2 regions of the Bradyrhizobium algeriense genome follow, and region 2 is predicted to be linked to the other one. Evidence: riboswitches for the same ligand, from Rfam matches in the RefSeq annotation. Region 2 holds a riboswitch; the other holds the start of a gene.
What was found. Region 2 has a riboswitch for S-adenosylmethionine ahead of metX (homoserine O-acetyltransferase MetX). Riboswitches for the same ligand answer to the same signal wherever they lie in the genome.
Positions count from the first base shown of each region.

Region 1: it holds a riboswitch for S-adenosylmethionine, as region 2 does, so the genes downstream of both, V1286_RS37245 (O-succinylhomoserine sulfhydrylase) here and metX (homoserine O-acetyltransferase MetX) in region 2, are expected to answer to the same signal.

Region 1 covers NZ_JAZHRV010000001.1:7,767,180-7,776,105, reverse strand. The annotation lists gene V1286_RS37255 (PQQ-dependent sugar dehydrogenase) at 1-952, shown strand, start outside; gene V1286_RS37250 (2'-deoxycytidine 5'-triphosphate deaminase) at 1,042-2,148, opposite strand; SAM riboswitch at 2,258-2,337, shown strand; gene V1286_RS37245 (O-succinylhomoserine sulfhydrylase) at 2,410-3,603, shown strand; gene V1286_RS37240 (SGNH/GDSL hydrolase family protein) at 3,784-4,815, opposite strand; gene V1286_RS37235 (SGNH/GDSL hydrolase family protein) at 4,829-5,581, opposite strand; gene V1286_RS37230 (OpgC domain-containing protein) at 5,578-6,819, opposite strand; gene apaG (Co2+/Mg2+ efflux protein ApaG) at 7,053-7,445, shown strand; gene V1286_RS37220 (Hsp33 family molecular chaperone) at 7,713-8,720, opposite strand.
Region 2 covers NZ_JAZHRV010000001.1:6,253,196-6,262,121, reverse strand. The annotation lists gene V1286_RS30150 (winged helix-turn-helix domain-containing tetratricopeptide repeat protein) at 1-1,313, opposite strand, end outside; gene V1286_RS30145 (DUF1127 domain-containing protein) at 1,478-1,687, shown strand; gene V1286_RS30140 (Bug family tripartite tricarboxylate transporter substrate binding protein) at 1,734-2,699, shown strand; partial or broken gene V1286_RS39165 (methyltransferase family protein) at 2,784-2,963, shown strand; gene V1286_RS30130 (methyltransferase) at 3,004-3,567, shown strand; gene V1286_RS30125 (prephenate/arogenate dehydrogenase family protein) at 3,779-4,717, opposite strand; gene hisC (histidinol-phosphate transaminase) at 4,714-5,811, opposite strand; gene V1286_RS30115 (chorismate mutase) at 5,839-6,699, opposite strand; SAM riboswitch at 6,875-6,954, shown strand; gene metX (homoserine O-acetyltransferase MetX) at 7,037-8,242, shown strand; gene metW (methionine biosynthesis protein MetW) at 8,244-8,912, shown strand.

The DNA.
Region 1 (8,926 bases), 1.5 Mb from region 2:
CGCCAACCGCATCACACTGCTGCGCGATGCCGATGGCGATGGCGTTGCCGAAACGAGAAGCACATTCCTCAGCGGGCTGAATTCGCCGTTCGGCATGGTGCTGGTCGGCGAAGATTTCTATGTCGCCAATGCCGATGCGATCGTGAAATTCCCCTATCACGAAGGCGACACCAAAATCAGCGCGCCCGGCGTCAAGCTTGCGGACCTGCCTGCCGGCACCCGCAATCACCACTGGACCAAGGACCTCACCGCCAGTCCTGACGGCACGAAACTCTACGCAACCGTCGGCTCCAACAGCAATGTCGGCGAAAACGGCATGGAAGCCGAGAAGGATCGCGCGGCGGTTCTGGAGGTCGACCGGGCCAGCGGCCAATGGCGCGTATTCGCCTCGGGCCTGCGCAACCCCAACGGCCCGGCATGGAATCCGAAAACCGGCGAGCTCTGGGTCGTCGTCAACGAGCGCGACGAACTCGGCAACGATCTCGTTCCCGACTACATGACCTCGGTGAAATCAGGCGCGTTCTATGGCTGGCCGTACAGCTATTATGGCGATCACGTCGACACGCGCGTCGAGCCGCAACGGCCCGACCTGGTGCAGAAGGCGATGACCCCGGACTATGCGCTCGGCGCGCATACGGCCTCGCTTGGGCTCGCCTTCAACACCGGCAATCTGTTTCCTCCCGAGATGAAAGACGGCGCCTTCATCGGCCAGCACGGCTCGTGGAATCGCAAGCCCCGCGCCGGCTACAAGGTGATCTTCGTTCCGTTCAAGGACGGCAAGCCTTCGGGTGCGCCGCAGGACGTGCTGACCGGTTTCCTCAACGACAAGGGCGAGGCGCAGGGCCGCCCCGTCGGCGTGCGCCTCGACAAGCAGGGCGCGCTGTTGGTCGCCGACGACGTCGGCAACACGATCTGGCGCGTAACGCCGGCGGCTACGTCAGCATCGCGGTAGATGCACCGTCATTGCGAGCGAAGCGAAGCAATCCATTCCTCAGCTTGCGGCGCGATGGATTGCTTCGCTTCGCTCGCCGCAATGACGAGTCACACCCGGAAATGCTTGGAGAGCTTCAACCCCTGCGCCTGGTAGTTTGAGCCGATGCGCTGGCCGTACAAGGAGTGGGGCCGCGACAGCATTTTCTCATAGACCAGGCGGCCGACGATCTGGCCGTGCTCGAGGATGAACGGCACCTCGCGCGAGCGCACTTCGAGCACGGCGCGCGCGCCCTGCCCGCCGGCGCCGGCATAGCCGAAGCCGGGATCGAAAAATCCCGCGTAGTGCACGCGGAATTCGCCGACCAAGGGATCGAACGGCACCATCTCGGCGGCGTAATCCGGCGGCACCTGCACGGCTTCCTTCGAGGCCAGGATGTAGAATTCGCCGGGATCGAGGATGAGGCTGCCGTCCGGGCGGGCCGGGATCGGCTCCCAGAACTCATCGACCGCATAGCCGCCGCGTCGATCGATATCGACCACCCCCGTGTGGCGCTTGGCGCGGTAGCCGACGAAGCCTGATGTGTTTTCGCCGGAGAGATCGACTGACAGCGCCACGCCATTGGCCAAATCTGCGTCGTCGATATCGACCAGCCGCTCGGCGCCGTGCAATGCGTCGAGTTCGTCGGCGTTGAGGATGGCATCGCCGGTGCGGAAGCGCACCTGGCTGAGCCGCGAGCCCTCGCGCAGCAGTACCGGAAACGTCTTCGGGCTGATCTCGGCATAGAGCGGGCCGTGATAGCCCGCGCCGATCATGTCGAACCGTCGCGTGCCGTCGGCTATCACGCGGGTGAAGACGTCGAGCCGCCCGGTGGAGCTCTTCGGATTGGCGGCGGCAACGATCTGCGGCGGCAACGCGAGACTTTCCAGCAGCGGCACGATGTAGACGCAGTTGGTCTCCAGCACCGCGCCGTCGGAGAGGTCGATTTCGTGCAGCTTCAACTCGTCGATGCGCTCGGCAACCGTGGCGCCGGGACCGGGCAGGAAGCTCGCGCGCACCCGGTAGGCGATGTTACCCAGCCGCAGATCGAGGCTTGCCGGCTGGATCTGGCTTTCGACAAAGGGATATTCCGGCAGGATCAGGCCCGCATCCGCCATCGCCGCGATCATGCGGTCGGGCAGAATTCCGTTGGCGTCGGGCGGAAGCGTGAACGGCACGGCGCGATCCTCAATACGGCCCAAATGTTATCCAAACCTCGTAAATATGGGCTTTTAGGGGTTATCCGATGGCCGCCTTGACGGGAAGGGCGCGAGGTAATATCAGCATGACTTATCCCGTGGTGATTTGAGCCGGCCGGCTTGCAGCCACGTTAAATAAATCGCTAAACAGGCCGGGGACACGTGTGATCCCGGCCTGTGGAAATTTTTCCAGGCCGGTTTTTTGTGACCATTTTCAAGGATGGTCACGACGGAGGTCACATGCCTGAGACTGGTTCTACCAAGCGCTATCGTCCCGAAACCCGCCTTGTCCATGGCGGCACGCTGCGCTCGCAATTCGGCGAGACGTCGGAGGCGTTGTTCCTCACCCAAGGCTACGTCTACGACAGCGCGGAGCAATGCGAGGCCCGATTCAAGGGCCAGGAGCCAGGCTTTATCTATTCGCGCTATTCCAATCCGACGATTGATATGTTCGAGCGCCGCATGATCGAACTCGAGGGTGCGGAAGCCGCGCGCTCGACCGCGACCGGCATGGCCGCGGTAACGACCGCGATCCTCGCACCGCTCCGGGCCGGCGACCACGTGGTTGCTTCGAGAGCTCTGTTCGGCTCGTGCCTTTACGTGGTGCAGGACCTCTTGCCGCGCTACGGCATCGAGACGACGCTGGTCGACGGTCTTGATCTCGACCAGTGGCAGCGCGCATTGCGGCCGAACACCAAGTCCTTCTTCCTGGAGAGCCCGACCAATCCGACGCTCGACGTGCTCGACATCCCGGCGATTGCCGAGATTGCGCACAGTGGCGGCGCACGGCTGATCGTCGATAACGTCTTCGCCACGCCGATCTGGCAGAGCCCGCTTTCGCTTGGCGCCGACGTCGTGGTCTACTCCGCGACCAAGCATATCGACGGCCAGGGCCGCTGCCTGGGCGGCATCATCCTGTCGTCGGAAGCTTTCATCGCCGAGCACATCCACAACTTCATGCGCCAGACCGGGCCATCGCTCTCGCCGTTCAACGCCTGGGCCCTGCTCAAGGGCCTGGAGACGCTTGGCGTGCGCGTGCGCGCGCAGACCGAGACGGCAGGCAAGGTCGCCGACGCGCTGGCGTCGCACCCGAAGATTTCGCGGCTGATCTATCCCGGCCGCGCCGATCACCCGCAAGCCGAACTGGTGAAGAAGCAGATGCGCGCCGGCTCGACGCTGGTCGGCTTCGAGGTCAAGGGCGGCAAGCAGGCCGCATTCCGCTGCCTCAACGCGCTGCGGATCGCGCGCATCTCCAACAATCTCGGCGACGCCAAGAGCCTCGTCACCCATCCCGCGACGACGACGCATCAACGGCTGACGCCGGAGGCGCGCACGGAGCTCGGCATCAGCGAAGGTTTCATTCGTTTCTCGGCCGGGCTTGAGCATGCCGATGATCTGATCGAGGATTTTGCGGCTGCGCTGGAGAAGGCGTGAGGTTCGCGCTTACCCTCCCCTGGAGGGGGAGGGTCGGCTCGCGTTGAGCGCAGCGAAATGCGGGACGGGGTGGGGTGACGGTCTCTCAACTCGGGCACTGTTCGCGAGGAGAGACCGTCACCCCACCCCGCCGCGCGTTTCACGCGCGTCGACCCTCCCCCTCCAGGGGAGGGAAGCGCATCACATCGGCCTATACGCGCGCACGTCCGACGGCACGTTGACGCCGAGCTTGATCTGGCCGACCGACTTGATGATGTCGTCGCCGAGCAGTTGGGCGAAGCAGGCGTAGCCCCAGTCGCTCATGTGCAGGCCGTCGGCGATCACGAAGTTCTCGATCGGGATCGCTTGCTTTTCGTGCCAGTCTTTCATGACAGCGAAGCGCGGAAACAAGCCGACCTTGCGAAGCTCGGCGGTCTTGTTCAGCAGCGTCATCATCTTGCCGGCGCTTTCGGCGTGTTCGTTGACCCGCGGCGAATATTGCGGATCGATCAGCACGACGTCGGCGCCAACCGCCTGAATGCGCGTAATGCCCTCTTCGACGAGTTTCGCGGTCTCCGCCGGATCGAGGTTGCGCAGCACCGCATTGGTGCCGACCTGCCAGATCACCAGGTCCGGATGCAGGTCGATGACGGCGGTCTGCAGCCGCTTCATCATTTCCGGCGCATCCTCGCCGCCCTTGCCGGCATTGATGACGGAGATGTCGGCCGTCGGATATTGCCGGCGCAATTGCGCGGCGAGCCGGTTGGGATAGTTGAAATCCGGCGAGGTCGCACCAAAACCGGCGGTCGACGACGATCCGAACGCGACGATCACCACCGGCTGCCCCGCGACGAGCTTGCTCGCGACGCGCGGCAGCGACCCCATCGATTTGGAGGCGCCCTTCGGCGGCAGGCACGGAACACGGCTGAAGATGTCGCCGGCCGATTTCGCAACCTCCTTCACCTTGTCGATCGCCTTGCCGGTGATGCCCTTCTGCGCCGTCGGATTGACGGCGGCCGAGGGAACGGCCTGCGGCGGGGCGCTTTCAGCCGAAGGCTTTTTTTCAGCCTTGTTGTCAGTTTTGGCGTTATCGGACAGCGCCGCCTGCTGGGCGGTCTGTTGCGGGGCCGTCTGGGCAAGCAGCGGAAGCACCGAGGCGGGCATCAATAGCGCCAGGCTCGCGGCAAAGACGATCGGCAATGTCGACAAACAAAAAGGGTAGTAACGACTCATTAACGCTAGTTCCCTAATTCTGCTGCGCCTGATCGAGGCGAGCCGCATCGAGCACAAATTTCGACAACGCGCGGCCGAGGCAGCCATGAACCCGTTTGGCCATGTCGGTGCCGTGAAAAGTACTGAACAGGTCGAAATCTCCGGCATCATTCCAGTGACGCATGATGGCAAACCGGTCAAACAGCGGAACATTAAGCTGCTGCGCCACCACGCGCATATTATCTAGGTATGGCGGCGCAGAAATCATCGTCTCCGTGCGCGGGCTGTATTGCGGATTAATCAGAACCACATCGGCTCCCGCATTTTGCAGCGCAGCAACCCCGTCCCCGACGGCGCCGCGAAAATCGTCGGGATCGACGGATCGCATAGCATCGACGGTTCCGGTCTGCCAGATGACCAAAGTAGGCCTTTTTGCTTCCACCAGCTTAACGAGGGTGGTGTCAGTCTCCTCCGCAGTTTTCCCGGGCTGTAGTTCTACGGATAGGTTGATCTGGATCGAGGGCAGCTTCTCCTTCAAGGCGGCCTGCAATTGGGCGGGATAGGCGCTGTCGGCCGAAGCGGCGATGGTCGAGGAACGACTACCCACCACGAGGATGGTCAGCGGCCGGCCGTTCTTGACGGCCTCGGTGACCTTCGGCAGCAGGCTTTCGGTGCTCAGCAGATAGGCCGGCACCTCGCAGGTGGCATCCTCGGCCCGCGCCAAACCGGTAACCGCAAGGCCGGCGAGCAGCGACAGGGCTAGTACGGCACCAGAACCGGGCCTCATACGCTCCCTCCAGCCATATCGGCATTGCCGCCCGTGCGCTTGGTCCTGGACGCATCTTTGTCGGCCGAATGCTTGTACCACGAAATCACCCACGCGACGCCCCACATGATGAGGATTCCGGCAAGGCTGACCAGGGCGTGCGTGACAGCACCCCCGCCAACTTCGGCCAGCACGAAGTGCCCTGCGAAGGCCAGGAAGACGCCGAGGCAGAATATCTCAAGCGAATGCTGACCACACAGGATCAATGGTCGCAGCCAGCGCGATTTCAGACCCGACCAATCCTTGGGCAGGATGCGCACGGTGAGCGCAGCCAGCGCCAGGAAATGGGCAAACCGCAGCACGTCCAGATCCGTCTTGGTGATCGGATACATCCACTGTTCGAGCCGCTTCGGCATCAGGAAGTTGAGCTGCGGGATGTGCCAGGTCAAGGTGACGAAGAATGCGAACGTGACATAGACAATGCAAATCCACATCGTCACCGGCGACGACAGGACTCGCGACATCCGTGCGGCGCCGCCCAGCGCGCACCACGCGCCGAACACGAACAGCAACTGCCAGCAGAACGGATTGAAAATCCAGAAGCCGCTCGGATAGGCCGCCAGATACCAGTCGAACTGCCAGGTCAACGCATACAGCAGCACCGACAGGCCAAGCGCGACGTCGGCCCGCCACTTCATCAGCCACAGGATGACAGGCAGAAACAGCATCAGCACGATGTAGAGCGGCAGCACGTCCATATTGACGGGACGGAAGCGCAACAGCAGCGCCTGGATGATAGTGACATCCGGCTGCTTGAGAAAATCCATGATGCCCATTTCCTCGCTGTAGAGCGGGTTCTCGAAACGGGTGGCGACGTAGGAAATTTCGGCGAGGAAGATCACGAACAGGAACACATGGGCGACGTAGATCTGCCAGACCCGGCGCATGATGCGCGCGGTGGCCACCACGAAGCCGGCCTGCAGCATCGCGCGGCCGTAGACGAAGGCGGCGGTGTAGCCGGAGATGAAGATGAAGATCTCGGCGGCGTCGGAAAATCCGTAATTGCGGATGGTGAACCAGGTCAGAATGTTGGTCGGCAGATGGTCGATGAAGATTAGCCACAGCGCCAACCCGCGAAACAGGTCGAGCCGCAATTCGCGCTCGCCGGCAACGGGCAGCGTGATCGCCGGCGCGGAAGCCACCGCGGCCTTGGTATCGCTGATAGGCCTTCCGGCAACTGGATCGGCAATGGACGACATCTGGCACCGCTAGCTTAGCTTTTACGCGTGCACTGTCCGGGGAGATAATATCGGCCCGCAACTTGCAAACAAGATACGCAAACAGATACGGAGCCGGACCGCGCGCGGGTGCGCTCTAGAACGGAACTATGTTGAAACCGCGATCAAACAAGCGGCAAACCCGGCTGACCGGAGATTGTTCCCCCGGCATTCTTGGCTATGATACGGAACAGGATTTCCGAAAGCTTGCCCGCATGTACCGCGCCGTCACCCGCCAGATCGAAGTTACCGTCGAGCCGAACTTCCTCCCCGAGCGCTCGTCGGTCGATCGCGGCCAATATTTCTGGTCCTACACCATCGTCATCACCAATACCGGCGCCGAGACCGTGCAGCTCCGCACCCGGCACTGGATCATCACCGACGCCACCGGCCACAAGCAGGACGTCCGCGGCGAAGGCGTGGTCGGTGAGCAGCCTGTGCTGGCGCCGGGCGAGCGCTTCGAATACACGAGCGGCGTGCCGCTGCCGACCGCGTCGGGCTTCATGACCGGGCGCTACCAGATGGTCAGCGCAAGCGGCGAGCGGTTCGAGGTCGATGTGCCGACGTTCTCGCTGGATAGCCCGGATAACAAGCGGGTGTTGAATTAGGGGCAACGTGCCTTCCTTCGTAGCCCGGATGGAGCGCAGCGCAATCCGGGACAGGTTTGGCCGGCGGTGAGAATCCCGGATTGCGCGGAGCCTGTCATCGGGCGCGCATTCGCGCGACCCGTTGGCTCCATCCGGGCCACGGATTCCGACGGATTTCAGGGGCATCGTTCCGGCCCCTTCATTGCGAGCGAAGCGAAGCAATCCATAGCGCGGCTTGCGGAGACGTGGATTGCTTCGCTTCGCTCGCAATGACGGCGAAACGGTCGCCTACTCCTCCACGCCCGCTTCATGCGGGGTGAACTGGTAGACCGAGGAGCAGAACTCGCAGGTCACCACTACCTTGTCGTCTTTCACCATCTCGGCGCGGTCTTTCGGCGCAAAGCTTTTCAGCATCGCAGAGACCGCCTCGCGCGAGCAGGAGCATTGCGCGCGCAACGGCAGCGGCGTGAACACGCGCACGCCGCGTTCGTGAAACAGCCGATACAGCAGGCGCTCGCCCGACAGATCGGGATCGATCAGCTCGACATCCTCGACGGTGCCGATCAGCGACTGGCCCTCGACCCAGGCATCATCCTCGGCAACGGAATGCGTCACCGCGCCATCAGGTGCATCGCCGGGATGCAAATCGGCCTGCCGCGCGCGCTCCGGCGCCTTGGGCAGAAACTGCAGCAGCATGCCGCCGGCGCGCCAGCGGTGCTTCGGGCCGCTACCGTCGCCGCCGCGCCATTCCTCGCCGACCGCGAGCCGCACGCGGGTCGGGATCTGCTCGGAGCGCAGGAAATATTCATGCGCGGCGTCCTCGAGACTGCCACCGTCGAGCGCCACCAGGCCCTGGTAGCGGCTCATGTCCTGTCCTTGGTCGATGGTCATCGCCAGATGGCCCTTGCCGAGCAGTTGGCCAGAATCCTGGCCTTCCTTCAGCCGCCTCGCGTCATAGCGCGCATAGGCGCGCAGGCGATCCGGCGACTGGAAATCCACGATCAGGAACGAGACCGGGCCGTCCGTCTGCGTCTGCAGGATGAAGCGGCCGTCGAATTTCAGCGCCGTGCCGAGCAGCGTCGCCAGCACGATCGCTTCCCCAAGCAGCTTGCCGACAGCAGGCGGATAATCGTGCTTGGTCAGAATGTCGTCGAGCGCGGGGCCGAGCCGGGTCAGCCGCCCGCGCAGATCGAGTTCTGCGACCTCGAACGGCAGCACCGCGTCATCGACGGGAACGGACGAGGGCGCGCGAACGGGCGCCTCGGTCGTGATTTTGATATCTGATTGTGAATCCATGGCGCCTTATCTGGTGTCGGAACATGCAAAACGAAAGGGGTTGAAGAGCGGCGAAACTATCTCCACACGTCGTCCCTGCGAACGCAGACCATGACCACCGGCGTCGTTGGGCCGCAGGTCCGTAGCCCGGATGGAGCGGAGCGCAATCCGGGACCGCTCACGCCGCTTGCACTTTCCCGGATTTCGCTTCGCTCCATCCGGGCTAC
Region 2 (8,926 bases):
CCGGCAAAGAAATGAGCGTATCCCATCCCGGCTTGAGACAAAAAGGAGCGAGGATCGAGAGGACTTAGGCGAATTGCCGCCGAGAAATGCTCGATTGCTGCATCGGCATTCCCGAGATAGACATGTGCCCAACCCATCCAATTGCGCGCTAATGCCAGGTTGGGGTCGAGTGCTATGGCTCTTGCCAGAAGAGCCACCCCAGTTTCCGGTTCTTCGAGCACGAATGAGTACGCTTGTCCCGACCACGCAAGAACCAAAGGATCATCCTTGTCGAGCTGTATCGCTTGTCCGACAAGCTGCCGGGTTTCGATCCTGTCTTGGTCCACATCGGCCGTCCACCATGCTTTCTTCGCTCCAAAAGTATTGGCTGCGAAAGCGTAAGCGCGGGCAAACGCGGGATCGAGCGAGATTGCAATTTTCGCTAGTCTGAGAGCCTCAACATTGCTCTCTCGGGTGAACTGGTAATTGGCTAACCTCGCGCGAAGATAGTAGTCATATGCCTGCAAATTCTCCGTTGGTTTGCGCTGGGCGCGCTCCATTTCGGCCCGCTCGAGCTGCGGAGAAATCGCGCCGATCACGCTGCCCGTCAAGTGATCCTGCAAATCGAAAATGTCTTCGAGATGCCCCTCAAACCGATCCGCCCAGACATTCCCCCCGTCGGCGGCATCGATAAGCTGCGCGGTTACACGAACTTGCTTTCCAGCCTTGCGTACGCTGCCTTCCAGCACATAGCGGACGCCGAGCTCGCGGCCGATCTGCTTGATGTCGACGGCTTTTCCTTTGTAGGTGAAGCTCGAATTGCGCGCGATCACGAACAGCGATTTCGAGCGCGATAGTCCAGTAATGATGTCTTCGACCATGCCGTCGGCAAAGTACTCCTGCTCCGGATCGGAGCTCAAATTGGTGAAGGGAAGAACGGCGACCGAGGGTTTATCGGGAAGCGGGAGGGCGGGTTTCGACGCTTGCGCAGGGGGATCGGTGGCCGCCATGCTCGCGGGCCTCTGCGCTTCCCGCACGCTGCCGACGAAGCGGAAGCCCTTGCGTGGCAGTGTTTTGATGAGGCGTTGTCCCTGACCGGAATCGCCGATCGCGCTCCGGGCGGCATTGACGCGGGTCGTCAGCGCCGCATCGGACACGCTACGCCCGTGCCAAATGGCATTGATGAGGTCGTCTTTACTGACGACGCGCTCCCGGTTGCGGATCAGGTAATCAAGCAGGTCGAATACCTGTGGCGTGACGGAGACGACGTTCGCTCCGCGATACAGCTCGCGCCGGTCAGTGTCGAATGCGTAGTCGTCAAACAGATAGCGCAAGCTGCCGTTCCCTCAGGTGGCCTCCGATCGTCAAGGCTCCAGCATTGGTTGCAACGCAAAGAATAAGCTGCCGGTAAGAAAAATGTAAGCCGGCTGTCAAGCGTGCCTGCCCGTGCCTTGGCACTCTCCCCTGGCCGGAAACGAAGTCTTCAGGAGATGCCGCCATGAACACGGCCTACGGCAGAGCTGAATTGGAGCAGACGACCGCATCGACGCGGCGTTTCTCCAACTTCTTCAGGAGTTGTTGGGGTGCGTTTCAGGAATGGCACGAGCGGAAGAGATTGCCCGCCGATTTGTGCGGTCTGAGTGACAGCGAGCTAATGGACATGGGTATCACCCGCGGGGAGATCGACTACATCGCCTCGAAGCGCTAGCTTCCGTCACCGAAACGAAAGTTATAACGGATTTCGGAGGGCTGATATGTGGATCTGGGAGCGTCTGTTTCTTATCGCTCTGGTGGCGGTCCTCCCGGATTTGGCGCTTTCGCAGCCGTTGCAGAGGTGGCCCGAGCGCACAGTTCGGCTCATCTCCCCAAGTTCTCCCGGTGGTTCGCCCGACATCGTCGCCCGGCTGTTTGCTGAAAAGCTTTCAGTGCGCTGGAAGGTTGGTGTCATCGTCGAAAATCGTCCTGGGGCCGACGGCATGATCGCAATTCAGGCCGTGCTCGGAGCAACCGACGGGCATACCTTGCTCGCTACTCATTCCGGAGCCGTCACCGTGACGCCGGCAATCCGGAAATTGCCATACAACGAGGAAGACCTGCGTCCGCTTTCGACCGCCGCAATCGACTTCCTGGCAGTTGCGGTTCCCGCAACATCCTCGGTCCGGTCGCTTGCCGATCTCATCGCCGCCGCCAGGGAAAAACCCGGTGCGCTCAACTGGTACGCAGCCCCTGGTGGGCCTGTGATGGTCTTTGGCGAGTTCGTGCGCAACAATCGGCTCGACATGGTCTTCGTACCTTACAAGGCAGGGTCCGAAGCTGTTCGCGATCTAAGCGAGAGCCGCATTCAGGTTTCTTTGGTCCCATTGGCCACAGCTCTGCCCCTTGCGCAAGCCGGAAGGCTACGACTGATCGCGATCACTAACCCCGAAGCTGCGCCGATCGCGCCGGACGTGCCGACTGCATTGGGCGCCGGCCATCCGGAATTGGCGCTTCAAGGCTTTCTCGGCTTCTTCGCGCCGAAGTCGATGCCCGACTTCGTACGGCAGCAGATTTCCGGAGAGATTCAAGCGGTCGCAAACGATCCCGAAATTCACAGCCGCCTTGGAAAAGTGGGAATGATCGCCAGGGGCAGTACGCCCGGCTATTATGCACAATATCTGGACGAACAGCGCCGGCACTGGGATCGGATTGCCCGATCTCAGAAGATCGTGCCGGCTGATTGATTCTGCTCGGAGTTGGTTTTGAAGGCCAATCCGAGTCAATTCGATCAGTTTGGCCAAGAGTGCAACATTTTCGGAGTTGGGGAAATGACCGATCCACTGCCGCCATCAAGCCCAGCCGTCCAGATCATGCGGCTTATCAACGGTTACCAGGTGTCACAGGCTTTGCATGTCGCAGCCACTTTGGGTATCGCCGATTTACTAGAGGACGGGCCGCGCAGCAACGACGCCCTGGCAGATCGCGTTGGAGCAAATCGGGACGCGCTGTACAGGCTGTTGCGCGCGCTTAGCGCCGCCGGCGTGTTTCATGAAGATGTGGACCGGGGTCTTCAGCCTGGCGGAATTGGGAGCGTGCTTGCGCTCCGACGCGCCCCAGCCCGTGGGGCCGTGGGCCGCGCACATCGGCCGACCATATTACTGGCAGGAGTGGTCGCACCTTCTCTACAGCGTGCGTACGGGAGAGTGCGCGTACCCTTATGTGCAGGCCGATAAGCTGCTACAAGGGATGGGCGTCCGCGAGAGGTGCGAGATCTGTGAGGGTGACTTCTTTATCAGCGTGCCATCGGGCGACTTGCATATGCTGAAAAGTGTGTTGCACGATTGGAACGACGAGCAGGCGCTGGCGATCCTGCGAAGCTGCCGGGCTGCCGTCACACCAAATGGCCGGATATTGGTGTTAGAGCGCATCATCGGTGCCCCGAATGTTGCGCCCGCCGAGAAGTTTGGCGACCTCAACATGATGGTCGCTGCGGGCGGGCGGGAACGCAGTCACGAGGAATTTGTCGACCTGTTCGCCGCAGCGGGATATGCCCTCAAGCGAGTGCTACCGACGGGCACACAATTGCATTTGATCGAGGGGGCCTGCGTCTGAGCGTGCAATGCCCTGGTGGCTGCGGGGTATGACGACCTTGTGCAATTCGTTGGCTGTCGTCCCGGCCAACCGAAGCGCGAGCCGGGACCCATACGCCGCGGCGGCTGTTGTGTTTCGAGATGGTGGCCGGCTTTCTTTCAAAAATTGCCGACGGTGGTCATCGTCCCTGCTCCCGTGCGCAATTGCGCACTAGGCAGGGACGACCATAGAATCATTCCTTCTTCACCAGCGGCGGATGCGGCCGGCCGAAATCCGGCGCGGCCGAATCCTGGCCAATTTCGACGATGCCACGGCGGATGGCGCGAGTGCGCGTAAAATGCTCGAACAGCGCTTCGCCGTCGTTGCGGCGGATCGCGCGGGTGAGCTTTGAGAGATCCTCGTTGAAGGTGCCGAGCATTTCCAGCACGGCTTCCTTGTTGTTGAGGAACACGTCGCGCCACATCGTCGGGTCCGACGCCGCGATGCGGGTGAAATCGCGAAAGCCGCCGGCGGAGAACTTTATCACTTCCGACGACGTCACCTGCGCCAGTTCATCCGCCGTGCCGACGATGGTGTAGGCGATCAGATGCGGCAGGTGGCTCGTGATCGCCAGCACCAGATCGTGGTGGTCGGGCGTCATGATCTCGACTTTGGCGCCCATGCCGGTCCAGAATGCACGCAGCGTTTCAACGGCCATCGGATCGGCGCCATCGGGCGGCGTGAGGATGCACCAGCGGTTGATGAAGAGTTCGGCGAAGCCGGAATCGGGCCCGGAATGCTCGGTGCCCGCGACCGGATGGGCCGGAACGAAATGAACATTCGCCGGCAGATGCGGCGCCATCTCGCGGACGATCGCGCCCTTGACCGAGCCGACGTCGGACACGATCGCGCCCGCTTTAAGGAACGGTGCAATCTCCTGCGCGACCGGGCCACAGGCGCCGACCGGGATGCAGAGGATCACGAGGTCGGCGTCTTTGACGGCTTCCGCGTTGGTCTCCAGCACCTCGTCGACGACAGAAAGTTCGGTCACCCTCGCGCGGGTCTTCTCCGAGCGCGCGGTGGTAACGATTTCGCTGGCGAGCCCCTGGGCCCGCGCGGCGCGCGCGATCGAGCCGCCGATCAGGCCGAAGCCGATCAGCGCGACGCGTCGGAAGATCGGCGTTGCGTTCATTTGGCCGCCATAAAGTCGCGCAAGGCCTCGACGACGAGGCGATTGGCCTCCTCGGTGCCGATGGTCATGCGCAGGGCGTGGGGGAGGCCGTAATTGTTGAGCGCCCGCAGCACCAGGCCTCGTTTAGTTAGAAACACGTCCGCGTCCGCCGACGTCTTGCCTTTCTCCTGCGGGAAGTGGATCAGCACGAAATTCGCCACGCTCGGCGTCACCTTGAGCCCCAGCTTGCCGATTTCTTCGGTCAGCCAGTTGCGCCACTGCTCGGTGAACGCCTTCGACATCTGGACATGCGCAGTGTCCTCGATCGCGGCCACCGCCGCCAGCATCGCCGGCGTCGAGACGTTGAACGGCCCGCGAATCCGGTTGACGGCGTCGATGATGTTGGCAGGGCCGAACATCCAGCCGATCCGTAAGCTGGCCAGCCCGTGGATCTTGGAGAAGGTGTGCGTCATCACGGTGTTTTCGGTGGTCGCCACCAACTCCAGTCCGAGCTCGTAATCGTTGCGCGACACGTAGTCGGAATAGGCGGCGTCCAGCACCAGCAGCACATTCTGCGGCAGGCTGGCGCGCAGCCGCTTGACCTCGTCGAACGGCACGTAGGTGCCGGTCGGATTGTTCGGGTTGGCCAGCCACACCAGTTTCGTGCGCGGCGTCACGCGCGCGAGAATGGCGTCGACGTCGGCGGTGAAGTCGGTCTCGGGCGCGACGACGTTTTTCGCGCCGTTCGCCATCGTGGCGATCGGGTACACCAGAAAACCGTGGGCGGTGGAGATCGCTTCATCGCCGTGGCTGAGATAGGTGTGCGCCAGCAGGTTGAGGATTTCGTCCGAGCCGGCACCGCAGATGATGCGGTTGGGATCGAGCCCATAGGCGCGGCCGATCGCCTCGCGCAGCACCCGCGAGGTGCCTTCCGGATAGTCCTCCAGATGTGCCGCCGCGGCCTTATAGACTTCGATCGCCTTCGGCGACGGCCCGAACGGGGTCTCGTTGGCGGACAGCTTGAACACCTTGCGGCCCGGCTCCGGCACCGGCGTCTTGCCGGGCGTGTAGGGCGCAATATCGAGAATGCCGGGATTCGGCACGGGACGGTTCATCTTCTGGCTCCGGATATTCAGGACGGCTTAGGACTCGGCTGCCCCGTTCGGGGGCACCGTATAGCGCGTTGCGTGGCTGCCGACGAGGGCCGACGAGCGCACCGAGGCGCCGGCCTGGACCAGGGCTTTCTTGATCTTCTCGAAGCCGGCGCCGGCATCCGACACCAGGAGCGCCGCGCCGTCGAAGGCGGTGTCGGGCACCGCGACGATTTCAGCGAGCGGAGCCACGGCGCGCGCGATATCGGCGTTCCAGCCAGAGACGCGCACGCTCCACATCTGGACCTCGGTCACCATGGCATCGTCGGCGACCCGTGAGATCACGAAGACGGGGAGCGCCGCCGGATGGTCGGCGCGTTCGAGGAACGGCAGCCGCGCGATGATCTTTGGCGCGCCGTCCGCTTCCAGCGCGATCCACCACGGCGTGCGGCTCGAGATTGCCGAGACCAGCGCCAGGTCGCCCTTCGATTTCGCCACCGCTTCGACCGCGGCCTGCGCGCTGAAATGGCCCACATAAGGCACGACGAAGCCGAAATGAAACCGCGCCGAATCCCGCATCGCGGGCTCGCCGACCGAGACGTCCGCATGCACCGCGAACGGCGCCTGGACATAGGTGAAGGTCGAGATGATGACGCGCCAGATGCTCTCGATGGTGTCGAGCGGCAGGATGCCGCGATGACGCTGCACCAGTTGCCGCATCATGCTGGCCTCGCGCGCCGGGCGGAACGCGGAGCCGACTTCCTGGGTCTGCTTCACCTGGATCAGCCGGTCGATGATGTCGCCGCGGGCCATCAGGAGGCGATGGACCTGCTCGTCGATCGCATCGATCTCCTTGCGCAATTCCTGCAGCGAGGGCGGGGCCGGGGGTGCCTTGGACGGTGCCTTGGACATCTTCGAGAAACCTTGGTGCCGAACAGCCCGATGCGCCCGGCAGACAGTCGCATTGATTAGGAAAGACGGGCGCTGAAAGCAAAGAGAAACGTCACGGGCCAGCCCTGCACGATCGGGTTAACCATGCGGTCCGGCCCCCGCCTGCTTGACGAAATGCCTGGGCGGGACTAGCTTTGTTCCATTCCGTGGTCATTTGAGCCGGCCGGCTTGCAGCCACGTTAAACAACTCGCTAAACAGGCCGGGGACAGAGTTGATCCCGGCCGAACCTTTGTTCAGGCCGGGTTTTTTATGGCCTGATTCTGTCTGTAGAGCCTCCGTAAGGAGGTCGGTGCCGAAATGACAAACGTGCATTCGATATCTAGTCCCTCGATCCTCAACGAGGATCGCGCCCATGAGGCCGATCATCCGACCTCGCCGGTGGCGACGTTCGGCATGGATCAGCCCTTGAGGCTCGATTGCGGCATCGATCTCGCGCCGTTCCAGATCGCCTATCAGACCTATGGCGAACTGAACGCCGATCGCTCCAACGCCATTCTGATCTGCCACGCGCTGACGCTGGATCAGCACGTCGCCAATTTGCATCCCCTGACGGGCAAGGCCGGCTGGTGGGAAATCATGGTCGGTCCCGGCCGTCCGCTCGATACCGACCGATACTTCATCATCTGTTCGAATGTGATCGGCGGCTGTATGGGATCGACCGGTCCGGCCTCGACCGATCCGGCCACCGGCAAGGCCTGGGGGCTGGATTTTCCCGTGATCACCATCCCCGACATGGTCCGAGCGCAGGCCATGCTGCTCGACCGGCTGGGGATCGAAACCTTGTTTTGCGTGATCGGCGGATCGATGGGCGGCATGCAGGTGCTGCAATGGACCGCCGCCTATCCGGAGCGCGTGTTCTCGGCGCTGCCGGTCGCCTGCTCGACGCGCCACTCCGCACAGAACATCGCGTTTCATGAACTCGGCCGACAGGCCGTGATGGCTGATCCGGACTGGCACCATGGGCGCTATTTCGAACGCAGCACCCATCCGCATCGTGGATTGGCAGTGGCGCGGATGGCCGGGCACATCACCTATCTCTCCGACGCCGCGCTGCATCGCAAGTTCGGACGGCGGATGCAGGACCGCGAGTTGCCGACCTTCTCGTTCGACGCGGATTTCCAGGTCGAAAGCTATCTGCGCTATCAAGGCTCGTCCTTTGTCGAGCGTTTTGACGCCAACAGCTATCTCTATCTGACGCGGGCGATGGACTATTTCGATATCGCCGCCGACCACAGCGGCGTGCTGGCGCAGGCGTTTCTCGGCATCAAGACCCGCTTCTGCGTGGTGTCGTTCACCTCGGACTGGCTGTTCCCGACCTCGGAATCGCGGGCGCTGGTGCATGCGCTGAACGCTTCCAGCGCGCGGGTGTCGTTCGCCGAGATCGAGACCGATCGCGGCCATGACGCCTTCCTGCTCGATGTGCCGGAGTTCTTCGACATTTCCCGCGCCTTCCTGGAATCGGCCGGCAAGGCGCGTGGGCTCTCCAATGGTGCGGGTGGTTGATATGGCGGTTCAGGAACCGGCCCTGCCGCTCGGCGGCGTAGCGCCCGACCGCACCGGCAAGTATCGCACCGATCATCTCATGGTCGCCGAAATGATTCCGGCCGGCTCAAAAGTGCTCGACGTCGGCTGCGGCGATGGCGAATTGCTGCAACTCCTGGAGAGCCGCGGCATCGACGGCCGCGGCATCGAGCTGTCGCGCGAGGGCGTCAACCGCTGCGTCGCCAAGGGGCTCGCGGTGGTGCAGGGCGATGCGGACACCGACCTCGTCAATTATCCCGACGATGCCTTCGATTACGTGATCCTGTCGCAGACGCTGCAGGCGACGCGGCAGCCGAAGCCGGTGCTGGAGAATCTCCTGCGCATCGGCCGCCGCGCCATCGTCTCGTTCCCGAATTTCGGATTCTGGAAGATGCGGCTGCAGCTGCTCGTCGGCGGACACATGCCGCGCACCGAAAATCTCCCCGCCACCTGGTACGACACGCCGAACATCCATTTCTGCACCATCAAGGATTTCGTGCAGCTCTGCGACGAGATCAACGTCAAGATGGAGCGCGCGGTGGCGCTCGATCTCTACGGCCGCCCGGTGCCGCTGAATCTGCCCTGGTGGGTCTGGAACATGTTCGGCGAGCAGGGCGTGTTTTTGCTGAGCCGGGGTGGGGCGGGGAAGTGACGCCACCGCCGTCA